2 linked regions of the Phaeacidiphilus oryzae TH49 genome follow. The protein of the gene in region 1 interacts with the protein of each later gene in a pairwise test. Links are inferred from orthologs where the notes say so. Each region holds a gene or a part of one and is shown in the gene's direction. Other genes may lie near its edges.

Evidence for each region.
Region 2: the proteins of dnaN (region 1) and rpe interact in binary tests that used the Escherichia coli proteins (3 or more experiments, as listed by UniProt). The link is inferred for Phaeacidiphilus oryzae TH49 from one-to-one orthologs.

What each region holds. Positions count from the first base shown.
Region 1 is NZ_JQMQ01000005.1:3,560,574-3,567,688, reverse strand. The notes cover bases 1,484-4,325. They hold dnaN (DNA polymerase III subunit beta), read left to right. Parts: upstream 1,484-2,242; coding sequence 2,243-3,409; downstream 3,410-4,325. Other genes in these bases: gnd (phosphogluconate dehydrogenase (NAD(+)-dependent, decarboxylating)), read left to right, coding at 3,550-4,325. In the rest of the region: chromosomal replication initiator protein DnaA, read left to right, coding at 1-1,350; more of gnd, read left to right, coding at 4,326-4,428; DNA replication/repair protein RecF, read left to right, coding at 4,486-5,682; BS73_RS19575 (DUF721 domain-containing protein), read left to right, coding at 5,682-6,278; gyrB (DNA topoisomerase (ATP-hydrolyzing) subunit B), read left to right, coding at 6,539-7,115. UniProt on the Escherichia coli protein: Confers DNA tethering and processivity to DNA polymerases and other proteins. Acts as a clamp, forming a ring around DNA (a reaction catalyzed by the clamp-loading complex) which diffuses in an ATP-independent manner freely and bidirectionally along dsDNA.
Region 2 is NZ_JQMQ01000005.1:888,341-895,534, reverse strand. What follows is about bases 1,508-4,428. They hold rpe (ribulose-phosphate 3-epimerase), read left to right. Parts: upstream 1,508-2,583; coding sequence 2,584-3,273; downstream 3,274-4,428. Other genes in these bases: BS73_RS08355 (GuaB1 family IMP dehydrogenase-related protein), read left to right, coding at 3,492-4,428; BS73_RS08365 (RsmB/NOP family class I SAM-dependent RNA methyltransferase), read left to right, coding at 1,508-2,555. Outside these bases: def (peptide deformylase), read left to right, coding at 1-21; fmt (methionyl-tRNA formyltransferase), read left to right, coding at 76-1,050; more of BS73_RS08365, read left to right, coding at 1,047-1,507; more of BS73_RS08355, read left to right, coding at 4,429-4,931; BS73_RS08350 (DUF5995 family protein), read right to left, coding at 5,084-5,749; BS73_RS08345 ((2Fe-2S)-binding protein), read right to left, coding at 5,800-6,291; BS73_RS08340 (FAD binding domain-containing protein), read right to left, coding at 6,284-7,171; BS73_RS08335 (xanthine dehydrogenase family protein molybdopterin-binding subunit), read right to left, coding at 7,168-7,194. UniProt on the Escherichia coli protein: Catalyzes the reversible epimerization of D-ribulose 5-phosphate to D-xylulose 5-phosphate.

The sequences.
Region 1 (7,115 bases):
GGCCAGCACACCCAGCTGCCCCGCCCCACCGCCCCGGCGGCCGAGGGCGGCCCCGAGCGGCGTCCGCGTCCGGTCCCCGGACCGCGCGGCGAGGAGGCGGAGCCCAAGCCGACAGGACCGGCCGGCCCGAGCGGCCCCGGCGCCCGGCCCGCGCCCCCGGCGCGGGACGCCGAGGTGAAGCTGCCCGAAGCGCCGCGGAAGGGTCCTGACTCACCGTCGGCCCCCGGCGCCCCGGCGCGCGGGGGGTCCGTCCACGGCAATCCGCCGGGACCGCGCTCCGGCGGCGGCCCCGCCCTCCACGGCGCCCGCAAGGACGAGCCGGCCGCCCGGCTGAACCCGAAGTACCTCTTCGAGACCTTCGTCATCGGAGCGAGCAACCGCTTCGCCCACGCGGCCGCGGTCGCCGTCGCCGAGGCCCCGGCCAAGGCCTACAACCCGCTCTTCATCTACGGCGAGTCCGGCCTGGGCAAGACCCATCTGCTGCACGCCATCGGGCACTACGCCCGCAGCCTCTTCCCCGGCACCCGGGTCCGCTACGTGAGCTCCGAGGAGTTCACCAACGAGTTCATCAACTCGATCCGGGACGACAAGGGCGACGGCTTCCGGCAGCGCTACCGCGACATGGACATCCTGCTGGTCGACGACATCCAGTTCCTGCAGAACAAGGAGTCGACGCAGGAGGAGTTCTTCCACACCTTCAACACCCTCCACAACGCGGACAAGCAGATCGTGATCTCCTCGGACCGGCCGCCCAAGCAGCTGGTCACCCTGGAGGACCGGTTGCGCAACCGCTTCGAGTGGGGCCTGATCACCGACGTCCAGCCGCCCGAGCTGGAGACCCGGATCGCGATCCTGCGGAAGAAGGCGATCCAGGAGCAGCTGAACGCGCCGGCTGAGGTGCTGGAGTTCATCGCCTCCCGGATCTCCCGCAACATCCGGGAGCTGGAGGGCGCCCTGATCCGGGTCACCGCCTTCGCCAGCCTCAACCGGGCGCCGGTCGACCTCCAGCTCACCGAGATCGTGCTGAAGGACCTCATCCCCGGCGGGGAGGAGGCCAGCCCGGACATCACGGCGGCCACGATCATGCAGCAGACCGCCGCCTATTTCGGGCTGACCGTGGAGGACCTCTGCGGTTCCTCGCGGAGCCGGGTGCTGGTGACGGCCCGCCAGATCGCCATGTACCTGTGCCGGGAACTCACCGACCTCTCGCTGCCGAAGATCGGCGCGCAGTTCGGCGGCCGGGACCACACCACGGTGATGCACGCGGACCGGAAGATCCGCACGATGATGGCCGAGCGCCGGTCGATCTACAACCAGGTCACCGAGCTCACCAACCGCATCAAGAGCTAGCCGCCGGGCGAACCGCCGCCGGTATTGCCGGCGCAGGGCCCGGAACGAGGCGTCCTCCTCGTTCCGGGCCCTTTTTCGGCTTCCGCCGCGGCCGCGGGCCGATCGAATGCAACTCCGAGAGCCTGCGGGGAATCGAACTGGGCCCTGCGCGGGGCGGACAATCCACAGGATCGAACGGATCCGTTCCTCCACACCCTGGGGAACACCGGGAAGCCCCGAAGTTGTCCAGAATCGTTCCACAGGCCGCTGGTTTGCGGGACCATCGATGCAGCTCAAGACCCTGTGGACTTGTGGGCAAAAGTTATCCACAGGATGTGGACCGTGGATTCGAACCCCTGAGCGGACTCTGAGTTGTCCACCGCCCGTCCCCAGGTTTGGTAAGTTTTCCCCAGGCTTTCCACAGTCGGGTCCACAGTTCGGCAACAAGAAACGCCCCATCACCTCTGCGTGTGAGAAGCGGCACACCGAAGTTCACGCATGCCCTGGGGACAACCGGGGGAAAATCTGGGGACGGAGCTGGGGACAACCTGGGGACAGTCGAGGGCCCCCTGTGGGAAAACGAACCCCATCCACAGAAGAGCGGGGTTTTCCACCTCTCCGCCCACAGCCCGCGGTGGACAAAAAAGCCGGGCTGACCTGCGGTGGAACCGGTTATCCACGGTATCCACAACACCTATTACTACTCCCCCAGAGATCTATCCCGGACTTTCAGCTAACAGGGGGCGGGGCGCCGAGCTGTGGATGACGGCTCGTCGTGGTCGATCAGACGTTCTTCTCCCCTTCGACCCCGGCTGTCGGTGGAGTACGTCAGACTGTTCCCCGGCAACTGGAAGACGACACACAGGTCGGTACAGCGGCGGGAGCCGGTGGAAGCAGCGGGAGGCGGTGTCCGGTGAAGTTCCGGGTGGAGCGTGACGTACTGGCGGAGGCGGTGGCCTGGGCCGCCCGCAGCCTCCCGGCACGGCCGCCGGTGCCGGTCCTCGCGGGCCTGCTGCTGACGGTCTCCCAGGGCGAGTCGGCCCAGGGGCAGGAGGGCTCCCTGAGCCTCTCCGGGTTCGACTACGAGGTCTCGGCCCGGGTCGCGGTCGAGGCCGAGGTGGAGGAGGCCGGCACGGTCCTGGTCTCCGGCCGCCTGCTGGCCGACATCTCCCGGGCCCTCCCCAACCGGCCGGTGGAGATCTCCACAGACGGTGTACGGGTCATCGTGGTCTGCGGCAGCTCGCGATTCACACTCCCCACCCTGCCTGTGGAGGAGTACCCGGCGCTGCCCCAGATGCCCACCGCCACCGGCGAGGTCGCGGGGGACGTCTTCGCCGCCGCGGTCGCCCAGGTCGCCGTCGCCGCCGGACGGGACGACACCCTCCCGGTGCTCACCGGCGTCCGGGTGGAGATCGAGGAGGACCGGGTCACCCTGGCCGCCACCGACCGCTACCGCTTCGCCGTCCGCGAGCTGCTGTGGAAGCCGGAGCAGCCGGGCCTGAACTCGGTGGCCCTGGTGCCCGCCAAGACCCTGCAGGACACCGCCAAGTCGCTGGCCGGCGGCGGCGCCGGGGAGAACGTCTCGATCGCGCTGGCCGGCACGGAGGGCGACGGCGAGGGCCTGATCGGCTTCGAGGGCGCCGGCCGCCGCACCACCACCCGGCTGCTGGACGGCGAGTTCCCCAAGTTCCGCAGCCTCTTCCCGACCGAGTTCAACTCGATGGCGGTGATCGAGACCGCGCCGTTCGTCGAGGCGGTCAAGCGCGTCGCGCTGGTCGCGGAGCGGAACACCCCGGTGCGGCTGAGCTTCGAGCAGGGCGTGCTGACCCTGGAGGCCGGCTCCGGCGACGACGCGCAGGCCACCGAGCGGGTGGACGCGGACCTGGAGGGCGACGACATCTCGATCGCCTTCAACCCGGGCTACCTCCTGGAGGGCCTGTCCGCGATCAACGCCCCGTTCGCCCAGTTCGCGTTCACCACCTCGACGAAGCCGGCCCTCCTCAGCGGCAAGCCCGCCGCCGACGCCGAGGCGGACGAGACGTACAAGTACCTGATCATGCCGGTGCGGCTGTCCAGCTGAGCCGAGGGCGGGGCGCCCGGCGCTCCGCCCGACCGGACCCGTCGGCAGGCTGCCCCCGCAGGCCCGGGCGTACGCTCGGTGTCGCGCGGCAAGGGCGCCGCCGCCAAGCCACGTAGGTACACACGTTAGGACTCCCGATCATGGAGCTCGGCCTCATCGGTCTCGGCAAGATGGGCGGCAACATGCGCGAGCGGCTGCGCCGCGCAGGGCACACCGTCATCGGCTACGACCGGAACCCGGACGTCACGGACGTCGCAAGCCTCAAGGAGCTGGTGGACTCGCTCGCCGCTCCCCGGGTGGTGTGGGTGATGGTGCCGGCCGGCGCTCCGACCCAGCAGACCGTCGACGAGCTCGGCGAGCTCCTCTCCCCCGGTGACACGGTGGTCGACGGCGGCAACTCCCGCTGGACGGACGACGAGAAGCACGCCGAGGAGCTGGGCACGAAGGGCATCGGCTTCGTCGACTGCGGCGTCTCCGGCGGAGTCTGGGGCCTGCAGAACGGCTACGCGCTGATGTACGGCGGGGACTCGGCGCACGTCGCCAAGGTCCAGCCGATCTTCGACGCCCTGAAGCCCGAGGGCGAGTACGGCGCGGTCCACGCCGGCCGGGTCGGCGCCGGGCACTTCGCCAAGATGGTCCACAACGGCATCGAGTACGCCATGATGCAGGCCTACGCCGAGGGCTGGGAGCTGCTGGAGAAGGTCGACTCGGTGACCGACGTCCGCGAGGTCTTCCGCTCCTGGCGGGAGGGCACCGTCATCCGCTCCTGGCTGCTGGACCTGGCGGTGGACGCCCTGGACAAGGACGAGCACCTGGACGGCCTGCGCGGCTACGCGGCCGACTCCGGTGAGGGCCGCTGGACGGTCGAGGCGGCGATCGACAACGCCGTCCCGCTGCCCGCGATCACCGCCTCGCTCTTCGCCCGCTTCTCCTCCCGCCAGGAGGACTCCCCGTCGATGAAGATGATCGCCGCGCTGCGCAACGAGTTCGGCGGCCACGCCGTCGAGAGCAAGAAGTAAGCAGCAGGCACCGAGCCACCCACCGGGAGGGAGCGCGGCCGGCCCGCGCAACGCCGTATGCATGTCGCGCATCTGTCGCTGGCCGACTTCCGTTCCTACGCCCGGGCCGAGGTTCCGCTCGGCCCGGGCGTGACCGCCTTCGTCGGGCCCAACGGCCAGGGCAAGACCAACCTGGTCGAGGCCGTGGGCTATGTCGCGGCGCTGGGCAGCCACCGGGTCGCGGGGGACGCCCCGCTGGTCCGGCAGGGCGCCGAGCGCGCGGTGGTGCGGGCGGCGGTGGTCCGGGACGACCGGCAGACCCTGGTGGAGCTGGAGCTCAACCCCGGCAGGGCCAACCGGGCCCGGATCAACCGCTCGGACAACGTCCGCCCGCGGGACGTCCTCGGCCTGCTGCGCACGGTGCTCTTCGCGCCGGAGGACCTGGCCCTGGTGAAGGGCGATCCGGGGGACCGGCGGCGGTTCCTGGACGATCTGCTGGTGGCGCGGGCGCCCCGGCTGGCCGGTGTCCGGCAGGACTACGAGCGGGTGCTCAAGCAGCGGAACGCGCTGCTGAAGAGCGCCGCCACGGCCCGCCGGGCGGCCGGCCGCTCGGTCGACCTCTCCACCCTGGACGTCTGGGACGACCATCTGGCCCGCTCCGGATCCGAGTTGACGGCCCGTCGGCTGGAGCTGGTGGCGGCGCTCGGCCCGCTGGTCTCCCGGGCGTACGCCGAACTGGCCGGGCCCGGCGCGGAGACCGTGCTGGAGTACCGCTCCTCGGCGCTGCCCGAGGGCGAGTCGGCGGCCGCCGCGCCCAAGGACGCCGCCGAGGCGCACCGGCTGCTGCTGGAGGCGCTCGGCCGGTCCAGGAAGCAGGAGCTGGAGCGGGGGGTGACCCTGGTCGGCCCGCACCGCGACGACCTGACGCTCCGTCTGGGCACCCTGCCGGCCAAGGGGTACGCGAGCCACGGCGAGTCCTGGTCGTACGCGCTGGCCCTCCGGCTCGCCTCGTACGAGCTGCTGCGGATCGACGAGCTCGGCCCGGAGGCGGCGCGGACCGCGGACGGGTCGCTGCCCGAGGGGCCCGGCGGCCCGGTGCTGATCCTGGACGACGTCTTCGCCGAGCTGGACTCCAAGCGCCGGGAACGGCTGGCCTCGCTGGTCTCCGGCGGGGAGCAGGTGCTGGTCACCGCCGCGGTCCCGGAGGACGTCCCGGCGCAGCTGTCCGGTGTGCGCTTCTCGGTGCGCGACGGCCTGGTGGAGCGGGTGGACTGATGGACGGTCAGCAGATTCCGGCCGGAGGGTCCGGCGGGGAGTCCGGAGGAGAGCCCGGCGGGGCCGGGGCCCCGGAGGAGGAGCGGAAGCCCACGCCCGAGCTCTCCGGCGTCGACCTGGCGCGGGTCGCCCTCCGCGCGGCGAAGGAGCAGGCCAGGCAGCGCGGCGAGCAGGTCCGGCAGAAGAAGGAGGCCCGCCGGAACGGGCTGCGCAGCGGCGCCCGCGCGGACGGCCGGGACCCGCAGCCGCTGGGTGCGGCGATCGGCCGGCTGATCACCGAGCGCGGCTGGGAGGCCCCGGCCGCGGTCGGCGGCGTGATGGGCCGCTGGCCGCAGATCGTGGGCCCGGATGTGGCGGCGCACTGCGCGCCGGAGCACTACGCGGAGGAGGAGCGGGTGCTCACCGTGCGCTGCGACTCGACGGCCTGGGCGACGCAGCTGAGGCTGCTGGCCCCTCAGCTGGTGGCCCGGCTGAACGCGGATCTGGGCCATGGCACGGTGAAGCTGATCAAGGTGCTCGGCCCGGCCGGGGCCCCGCGCCGGCACGGCCGGCTGCGCGCCCCCGGAAGCAGCGGACCCGGCGACACCTGGGGCTGACGGGGCCGCTGCTCCGGCAGCGCCGCGGGTGGGGGTCTCCGGCCGCGTGTGCGGATCCGCTGAGTGCCGATGTGAGCGCGTTTCGCCCCCCGGCCGCGTATGGGGTCATGGGCAGAGGGGATTGCGAGCGGCACAAAGCGGCTCAGGGGCTGCCAAAGGCCCATCACCGTCGGCGGTACCGGTAGACTGAGGGTGCTACCGCCGCTTGCGGTGACTGAGTCGAGTGCCGAGGCCGCTCCGGGCCCCCAGATGAGGAACGGATGCGGCCCGAGCTGTGCCAGAAAGGGCGCTTCGTGGCCGATTCCGGCAACCCCAACCAGAACCCTGTTGACCCCGCCGACCCCGAGGACGCCGCTGCGAGCGGCGCGGCGCACGCGGTGACCGAGCCAGTCGCCGAACCGTCGTACGACGCCAGTGCGATCACCGTGCTCGAGGGCCTGGATGCCGTCCGCAAGCGTCCGGGCATGTACATCGGTTCCACCGGTGAGCGCGGCCTCCACCACCTGGTGTACGAGGTCGTGGACAACTCCGTGGACGAGGCCCTGGCGGGTCACGCGGACACCATCGACGTGACCATCCTGCCGGACGGCGGCGTCCGGGTGGTGGACAACGGCCGCGGCATCCCGGTGGGCATCGTCCCCTCCGAGGGCAAGCCGGCCGTCGAGGTCGTCCTCACGGTGCTGCACGCGGGCGGCAAGTTCGGCGGCGGCGGCTACGCGGTCTCCGGCGGCCTCCACGGTGTCGGCGTGTCCGTGGTGAACGCCCTCTCCACCAAGGTCGCCGTCGAGGTCAGGACGGACGGCCACCGCTGGACCCAGGACTACAAGGCGGGCACGC
Region 2 (7,194 bases), 2.7 Mb from region 1 along the record:
ACCTTCGGCCGCGCGCTCTGACCGGCGCCGGTACCGAGACCCAGCAGAGAGAACCGAGAGGCAGCCGCACTCGTTATGAGGCTCGTTTTCGCCGGCACCCCCGAGGTGGCCGTCCCCGCCCTGGAGGCGCTGATCGCCTCCGACCGGCACGAGGTGGCGGCCGTCGTCACCAGGCCCGACGCCCCCGCCGGGCGCGGCCGGCGGCTGGTCGCGAGCCCGGTCGCGCAGCGGGCCGAGGAGGCCGGCATCGAGGTGCTCAAGCCCAGGCGCCCGCGCGACCCGGAGTTCCTGGAGCGGCTGGCGCGGATCGCCCCCGACTGCTGCCCGGTGGTGGCCTACGGCGCGCTGCTGCCGCGGGTCGCGCTGGACGTCCCCCGGCACGGCTGGGTGAACCTCCACTTCTCGCTGCTGCCGGCCTGGCGCGGGGCGGCGCCGGTGCAGCACTCGCTGATGGCCGGGGACGCGGTCACCGGCGCCTCCACCTTCCAGATCGAGGAGGGCCTCGACTCCGGCCCGGTGTACGGGGTGGTGACCGAGGAGATCCGGGCGACGGACACCAGCGGGGACCTGCTGGGCCGGCTCGCGCAGTCGGGGGCGGGGCTGCTGGCGGCGACGATGGACGGGATCGAGGACGGCTCGCTGGTGCCGGTCGCGCAGCCCGCGGAGGGCGTCTCGCTGGCCCCGAAGATCAACGTCGAGGACGCCCGGGTGGACTGGACGGCTCCGGCGCTGCGGGTGGACCGCGTGGTGCGCGGCTGCACCCCGGCGCCCGGTGCCTGGACGGTGCTGCGCGGCGAGCGGGTCAAGCTGGGCCCGGTCCGGCCCACGCCGGAGCGCGCGGAGCTGGCGCCCGGCGAGATCGCGGTGCAGAAGAACACCGTGCGGGTCGGCACCGGCAGCCACGAGGTGGTGCTCGGCGAGGTGCAGGCGCAGGGCAAGAAGCGGATGTCCGCCGGAGACTGGGCGCGCGGGCACCGGATCGAGGCCGGGGAGCGCTTCGAGCCGGCGGACCCGGCGGCCCTCCCGGCGAGCGGTGAGGGTGTCAAGTGAGCAGCCCCGCAAGGCCGGTGAGGAAGCGTCCGGCGCGGCCGTACCGGCGGCCGAAGAAGGATCCGGCGCGGATGGTCGCCTTCGAGGCGCTGCGCGCCGTCGACGAGCGGGACGCGTACGCCAACCTGGTGCTGCCCGCGCTGCTGCGCGACGCCGAGCGGGACCATCCGGACTTCGACCGACGGGACGCGGCCTTCGCCACCGAGCTGGTCTACGGCTCGCTGCGGATGCAGGGCAGCTACGACGCGGTGCTCGCGGCCTGCGTCGACCGGCCGCTGCGCGAGGTCGACCCGCCGGTGCTCGACGTGCTGACGCTGGGCGCCCACCAGATCCTGGCGACCCGGATCCCCCCGCACGCGGCGGTCTCGGCGACCGTGGAGCTGGCCCGGGTGGTGCTCGGGGACGGCCGGGCCAAGTTCGTCAACGCCGTGCTGCGCAAGGTCACCGCGCACGACCTGGACGAGTGGCTGGAGCGGGTCGCGCCGCCGTACGAGGAGGACGCGGAAGACCATCTGGCCGTCCGGTACTCGCATCCGCGCTGGGTCGTGGGCGCGCTCTGGGACTCGCTGGGGGTCTGGCAGCCGGAGGAGTCCGGCCGGCGGGGCATCGAGGCGCTGCTGGCCGCGGACAACGCCCGTCCTGAGGTGACGCTGGTGGCGAGGCCGGGGCGGTCCACCACCGAGGAGCTGCGGGAGGCGCTGCCGGAGGACGCCACGGCGGACGGCCGCTGGTCGCCGTACGCGCTGCGGCTGGCGGAGGGCGGCGACCCGGGCGAGCTTGAGGCGGTCCGGGAGAACCGGGCCGGGGTGCAGGACGAGGGCAGCCAGCTGGTGGCGGCCGCGCTGGCGGCGGCCCCGCTGGGGCTGCCGCTCGAACCGCCGCTGGAGGGCGTGCCGGCCGGGACCGAGCGCTGGCTGGACGCCTGCGCGGGGCCGGGCGGCAAGGCCGCCCTGCTGGGGGCGCTGGCCGCGCGGCAGGGGGCGGCGCTGGTCGCCTCGGAGCGGCAGCCGCACCGGGCCCGGCTGGTCGCGCGGGCGCTGGACGGCAACCCGGGGCCGTACCAGGTGATCGTGGCGGACGGGACGCGGCCGGCCTGGCAGCCGGACTTCTTCGACCGGGTGCTGGTCGATGTGCCGTGCACAGGGCTCGGCGCGCTGCGGCGCCGGCCGGAGGCGCGGTGGCGGCGGCGGGCCGAGGACCTCCCGGGGTTCGGTCCGGTGCAGCGCGGGCTGCTGCGCGGTGCGCTGCGGTCGGTGCGGGTGGGCGGCCTCGTCGCGTACGCGACCTGCTCGCCGCATCTGGCCGAGACCAGGGCCGTGGTCCAGGACGTGCTGAAGGAGCTGGAACGGGACGGCGGCGGGGAGCGGGCCGTGGAGTGGGTGGACGCCCGGCCGCTGCTGCCGGAGGGGATGCCGGGGCTGGGCGACGGACCCGACGTGCAGCTCTGGCCGCACCTCCACGGGACCGACGCGATGTACCTGGCGCTGCTGCTGCGCACCCGCTGACGACACGGACGACTGGAAGACTGGATCCATGAGCACCGCACAGATCAACCCGAGCATCCTCTCCGCGGACTTCGCCCGGCTGGCCGACGAGGCGGCGGCGGTGCGGGGGGCCGACTGGCTGCACGTCGACGTCATGGACAACCACTTCGTGCCGAACCTGACGCTCGGGCTGCCGGTGGTGGAGTCCCTGCTGAAGGCGACGGAGACGCCGATCGACTGCCATCTGATGATCGAGGAGCCGGACCGCTGGGCGCCGCAGTACGCCGAGGCGGGCGCCGGCTCGGTGACCTTCCATGCGGAGGCGGCGGCGGCGCCGGTGCGGCTGGCGCGGGAGCTGCGGGCGCAGGGCGCGCGGGCGTCGATGGCGCTGAAGCCGGCCACGCCGATCGAGCCGTACGAGGACCTGCTGCCCGAGCTGGACATGCTGCTGGTGATGACGGTGGAGCCGGGGTTCGGGGGGCAGTCCTTCCTGGACATCATGCTGCCCAAGATCCGGCGGACCCGGGAGCTGATCGCCAAGCACGGGCTGGAGCTGTGGCTGCAGGTGGACGGCGGGGTCTCGGCCTCGACGATCGAGCGCTGCGCGGAGGCGGGGGCGGACGTCTTCGTCGCGGGGTCGGCGGTGTACGGCGCGGACGACCCGGCCGCGGCGGTGCGGGCGCTGCGCGAGCAGGCGCAGGGCGTGGTGGACGCCTCGTCCTGGGGCTGCGCCCACTAGCTCTCCGCCCGGCGGCGGACGGCGGCCGCGGCCCTGGCTGGACGATCGTCCAAGCCGGCCGCCGCGATCCGCCGCCCGGGTTGGCGGTAGCTGCAACAATGCCGGGCGAACTGGTTTTCACCAGGTGTTTCGGCGAGAATCGTCGGTTGGGTGCGGGCGCCCGGCAGACCGGAAGCGTCCGGCATCCGACGCACCGTCATCCAGCAGAGAGCCCGTCCATGCGCTTCCTGAACGACCTTCAGCCGGCTTACGACCTGACCTACGACGACGTGTTCATGGTCCCCAGCCGGTCGGCCGTGGGTTCCCGCCAGGCGGTGGACCTGTCCACCACCGACGGCACCGGGACCACAATTCCGCTCGTGGTCGCCAACATGACCGCGATCGCCGGGCGCCGGATGGCCGAGACGGTCGCCCGCCGCGGCGGCATCGTGGCCATCCCGCAGGACATCCCGATCGAGGTCGTGGCCGAGGTCATCGCCTGGGTGAAGGCCCGCCACCTGGTCCACGACACCGCCATCACGCTGGCCCCCACCGCCACCGTCGCGGAGGCGCTCTCCCTGCTGCCCAAGCGCGCCCACGGCGCCGTGGTCGTGATCGACGAGGTCGGCCGGCCGGTCGGGGTGGTCACCGACTCCGACTGCCAGGGCGTGGACCGGTTCACCAACCTCTCCGAGGTGATGTCCCGCGACCTGCTGCTGCTGGAGGAGAGCATCGACCCGCGGGACGCCTTCGACCGGCTGACCGAGGCGCATCGCCGGCTGGCGCCGGTGGTGGACGGGGACGGCCGGCTGGTCGGCATCCTGACCCGGAAGGCCGCCCTGCGCGCCACCCTCTACACCCCGGCCGTGGACGACGCCGGGCGGCTGCGGATCGCCGCCACCGTGGGCATCAACGGCGACGTGGCCGGCCGGGCCAAGGCGCTGGTCGAGGCGGGCGCGGACGTGCTGGTGGTGGACACCGCGCACGGCCACCAGGAGTCGATGATCAGCGCGCTGAAGGCGGTCCGGGCGCTGGACCCCGGGGTGCCGGTGGTGGCCGGCAACGTGGTCTCCGCGGCCGGTGTGCGCGACCTGGTGGAGGCCGGGGCGGACATCATCAAGGTCGGCGTCGGCCCGGGCGCGATGTGCACCACCCGGATGATGACCGGCGTCGGCCGGCCCCAGTTCTCCGCGGTGCTGGAGTGCTCCGCCGAGGCGCGGCGGCTCGGCCGCCACGTGTGGGCGGACGGCGGCGTCCGGCACCCCCGGGACGTCGCGATGGCGCTGGCCGCGGGCGCGTCCAACGTGATGATCGGCTCCTGGTTCGCGGGGACCTACGAGTCCCCGGGCGACCTGCAGTCCGCGGCCGACGGCCGGCTCTACAAGGAGAGCTTCGGGATGGCCTCCGCGCGGGCGGTCCGCAACCGCACCTCCGAGGAGTCGGCGTACGACCGGGCCCGGAAGGCGCTGTTCGAGGAGGGGATCTCGACCTCGCGGATGTTCCTGGACCCGGAGCGGCCGGGCGTCGAGGACCTGATCGACTCGATCGTCTCGGGTGTCCGCAGCAGCTGCACCTACGCCGGGGCGGCGAGCCTTGAGGAGTTCCACGAGAAGTCGATCGTCGGGATCCAGAGCGCGGCCGGCTACGCCGAGGGCAAGCCGCTGCACGCGAGCTGGTAGCCGAGCCGAGCCGCCTCCGAGCCGCTACCGAGCCGCCTACGGGGCGCCGTCCGGCCCGCCGCCGGCGGCTCTCCCGCCGTAGGCGGCCGGGCGCGCGGTTCCCCGCGCCCCTGATGTGCCCGGCCCTTCGGGCCGCACATCAGGGCGTCCCCTCAGCGCAGCGGCGTCAGCAGGCAGCGGCTGATCAGGCCGACGGAGTCGGAGAGGGCGTCCGCGGTGGCGGCGTAGGCCTCCGGGCGGGAGCGGAGCTCCCACAGGGCGTGCGCCGACGCCCACGCCGCGTCCCGCGCGCGGTCGATGGACCAGCAGCCCAGCAGGTGTAGCAGCGGCTCGTCCGGGTCGTCGCCGTGCCCGGCGGGCGCCAGCTCCTCGCGGGCCTTCTCCTCGACCTCGGCGAGGACGTCGTTGACCCGGTGGAAGTCGGCCGACATGTCGTGCAGCGCCCGCCCGGTGCGCGCGCAGGTGTCCAGCAGCGCCAGCGGCAGGTCGTGCTCGATGTGGGCGTTCATCCCGGCCAGCGCGAACTGGATCGGCCGGATCCCCGGGTGCCGGCGCAGCGCCAGCAGCGGGCGCCAGCAGGCCGGCGCCGGGCGGGCGTCCAGGGCGTCGAGGAAGCGGTCGGCGAAGAGCACGGCCAGCACTCCGGTGGCCTCCGGGTCCTGGAAGTACCGGGTGAGCCGCAGATGCCGGTCCACGGCCTGGGTGACGACCAGGTACATCCGCGCGAAGACGGCCACCCCGTCGCCGGGCGGCGGGGTGGCCGCGAGGGTGCGCAGTGCGCCGATGGCGGGCGCCAGGGGCGCGGTCACGGTGGCCATGGGACGAATCCTGACATGTCGTCACCCACCGTGCCATCACTCGCCGGTGGTCACTCGACGGCGGGTCGCTCCCCGTCCGCCGCGGCTCGGACGGCCTTGAGGATCCCCTGGTATCCGGTGCAGCGGCAGAGGTTGCCGGAGAGCGCCTCCCGGATCTCCTCGTCGGTGGGGTGGGGGTTCCGCTCCAGCAGGGCGGTGGCCGAGACCACGAACCCCGGCGTGCAGAAGCCGCACTGCAGCCCGTGGTGGTCGCGGAAGGCGGCCTGGACGGGGGAGAGCGCGCCGTCCTCGCCGGTCAGCCCTTCCACCGTGGTCACCTCGGAGCCGTCCGCCTGCACCGCGAAGACCAGGCAGGACCGGACGGCCTCGCCGTCCAGCAGCACCGTGCAGGCGCCGCAGACGCCGTGCTCGCAGCCCAGGTGGGTGCCGGTCAGGTGGTGGTCGGTCCGCAGGTGGTCGGCGAGGGTGCGCCGGGGCGGCACCCGCGACGGCCGCTTCACTCCGTTGAGCGTCAGCTCGATCCCGATCTCGACCTCAGTCACCGCTCGCCTCCCGTACGGCCTTCTGCCAGGCGCGGGCCACCATGGCCGCCCCCACGCGCTTCCGGTACTCCGCCGTTCCGTGGAGGTCGGAGGGGACGGAGTCGAGCTCCGCCACCCCGATCCGGCCGACCTCGGCCGCCGCCGCGTCGGATCCGCCGCCCGCGACCGCCGTCCCCGCGACCGCCCGCTCCGCCGCCGTGGCCCGCTGGGCCGCCGGGCCGAGGCCGAACAGGCCGATTCCGCAGCGCGCCACCCGCCCCTGCGGGTCCAGCTCGATCGCGACGGCCGCGCCCGCGATGGCGAAGTCCCCCCGGCGGCGGGCGAACTCCTCGACCGCGTAGCCGCAGCGGGGGCCCGCCACCGGGAAGCGGACCCCGGTGAGCAGCTCGTCCTCGGCGAGCCCGGTGGTCCACATGCCGGTGAAGAAGCCGGCCGCGGGGAGGGTGCGCGTCCCGCGCGGTGAGGCCGTCTCCAGCTCGGCGTCCAGCGCCAGCGCGACCGCCGGGTACTCGGCCGCCGCGTCCGCGTGCGCCAGCGAGCCGCCGACGGTGCCGCGGTTGCGGATCTGGAAGTGGCCGATCAGCGGGGTGGCCCGGGCCAGCAGCGGCACCCGCTCGGCGATCTCGGCGGACCGCTCGACGGCGGACTGGGTGGTGGCCGCGCCCACCCACATGCCGCCCTCCCGCTGCTCGAACCCCCGGATCCCGGCCACCTTTCGCAGGTCGACCAGGTGGGGGAAGGCGGTCAGCCGCAGGGCGAGCATCGGCACCAGGCTCTGCCCGCCGGCGATGGCCTTGGCCTCGTCGCCGAGCTCGGCGAGGAGCGAGACGGCCTCCTCGACGCTGGTCGGGGCGTGGTAGTCGAACGCCGACGGCTTCATGCCGGCACCCCCTTCCCGGAGCT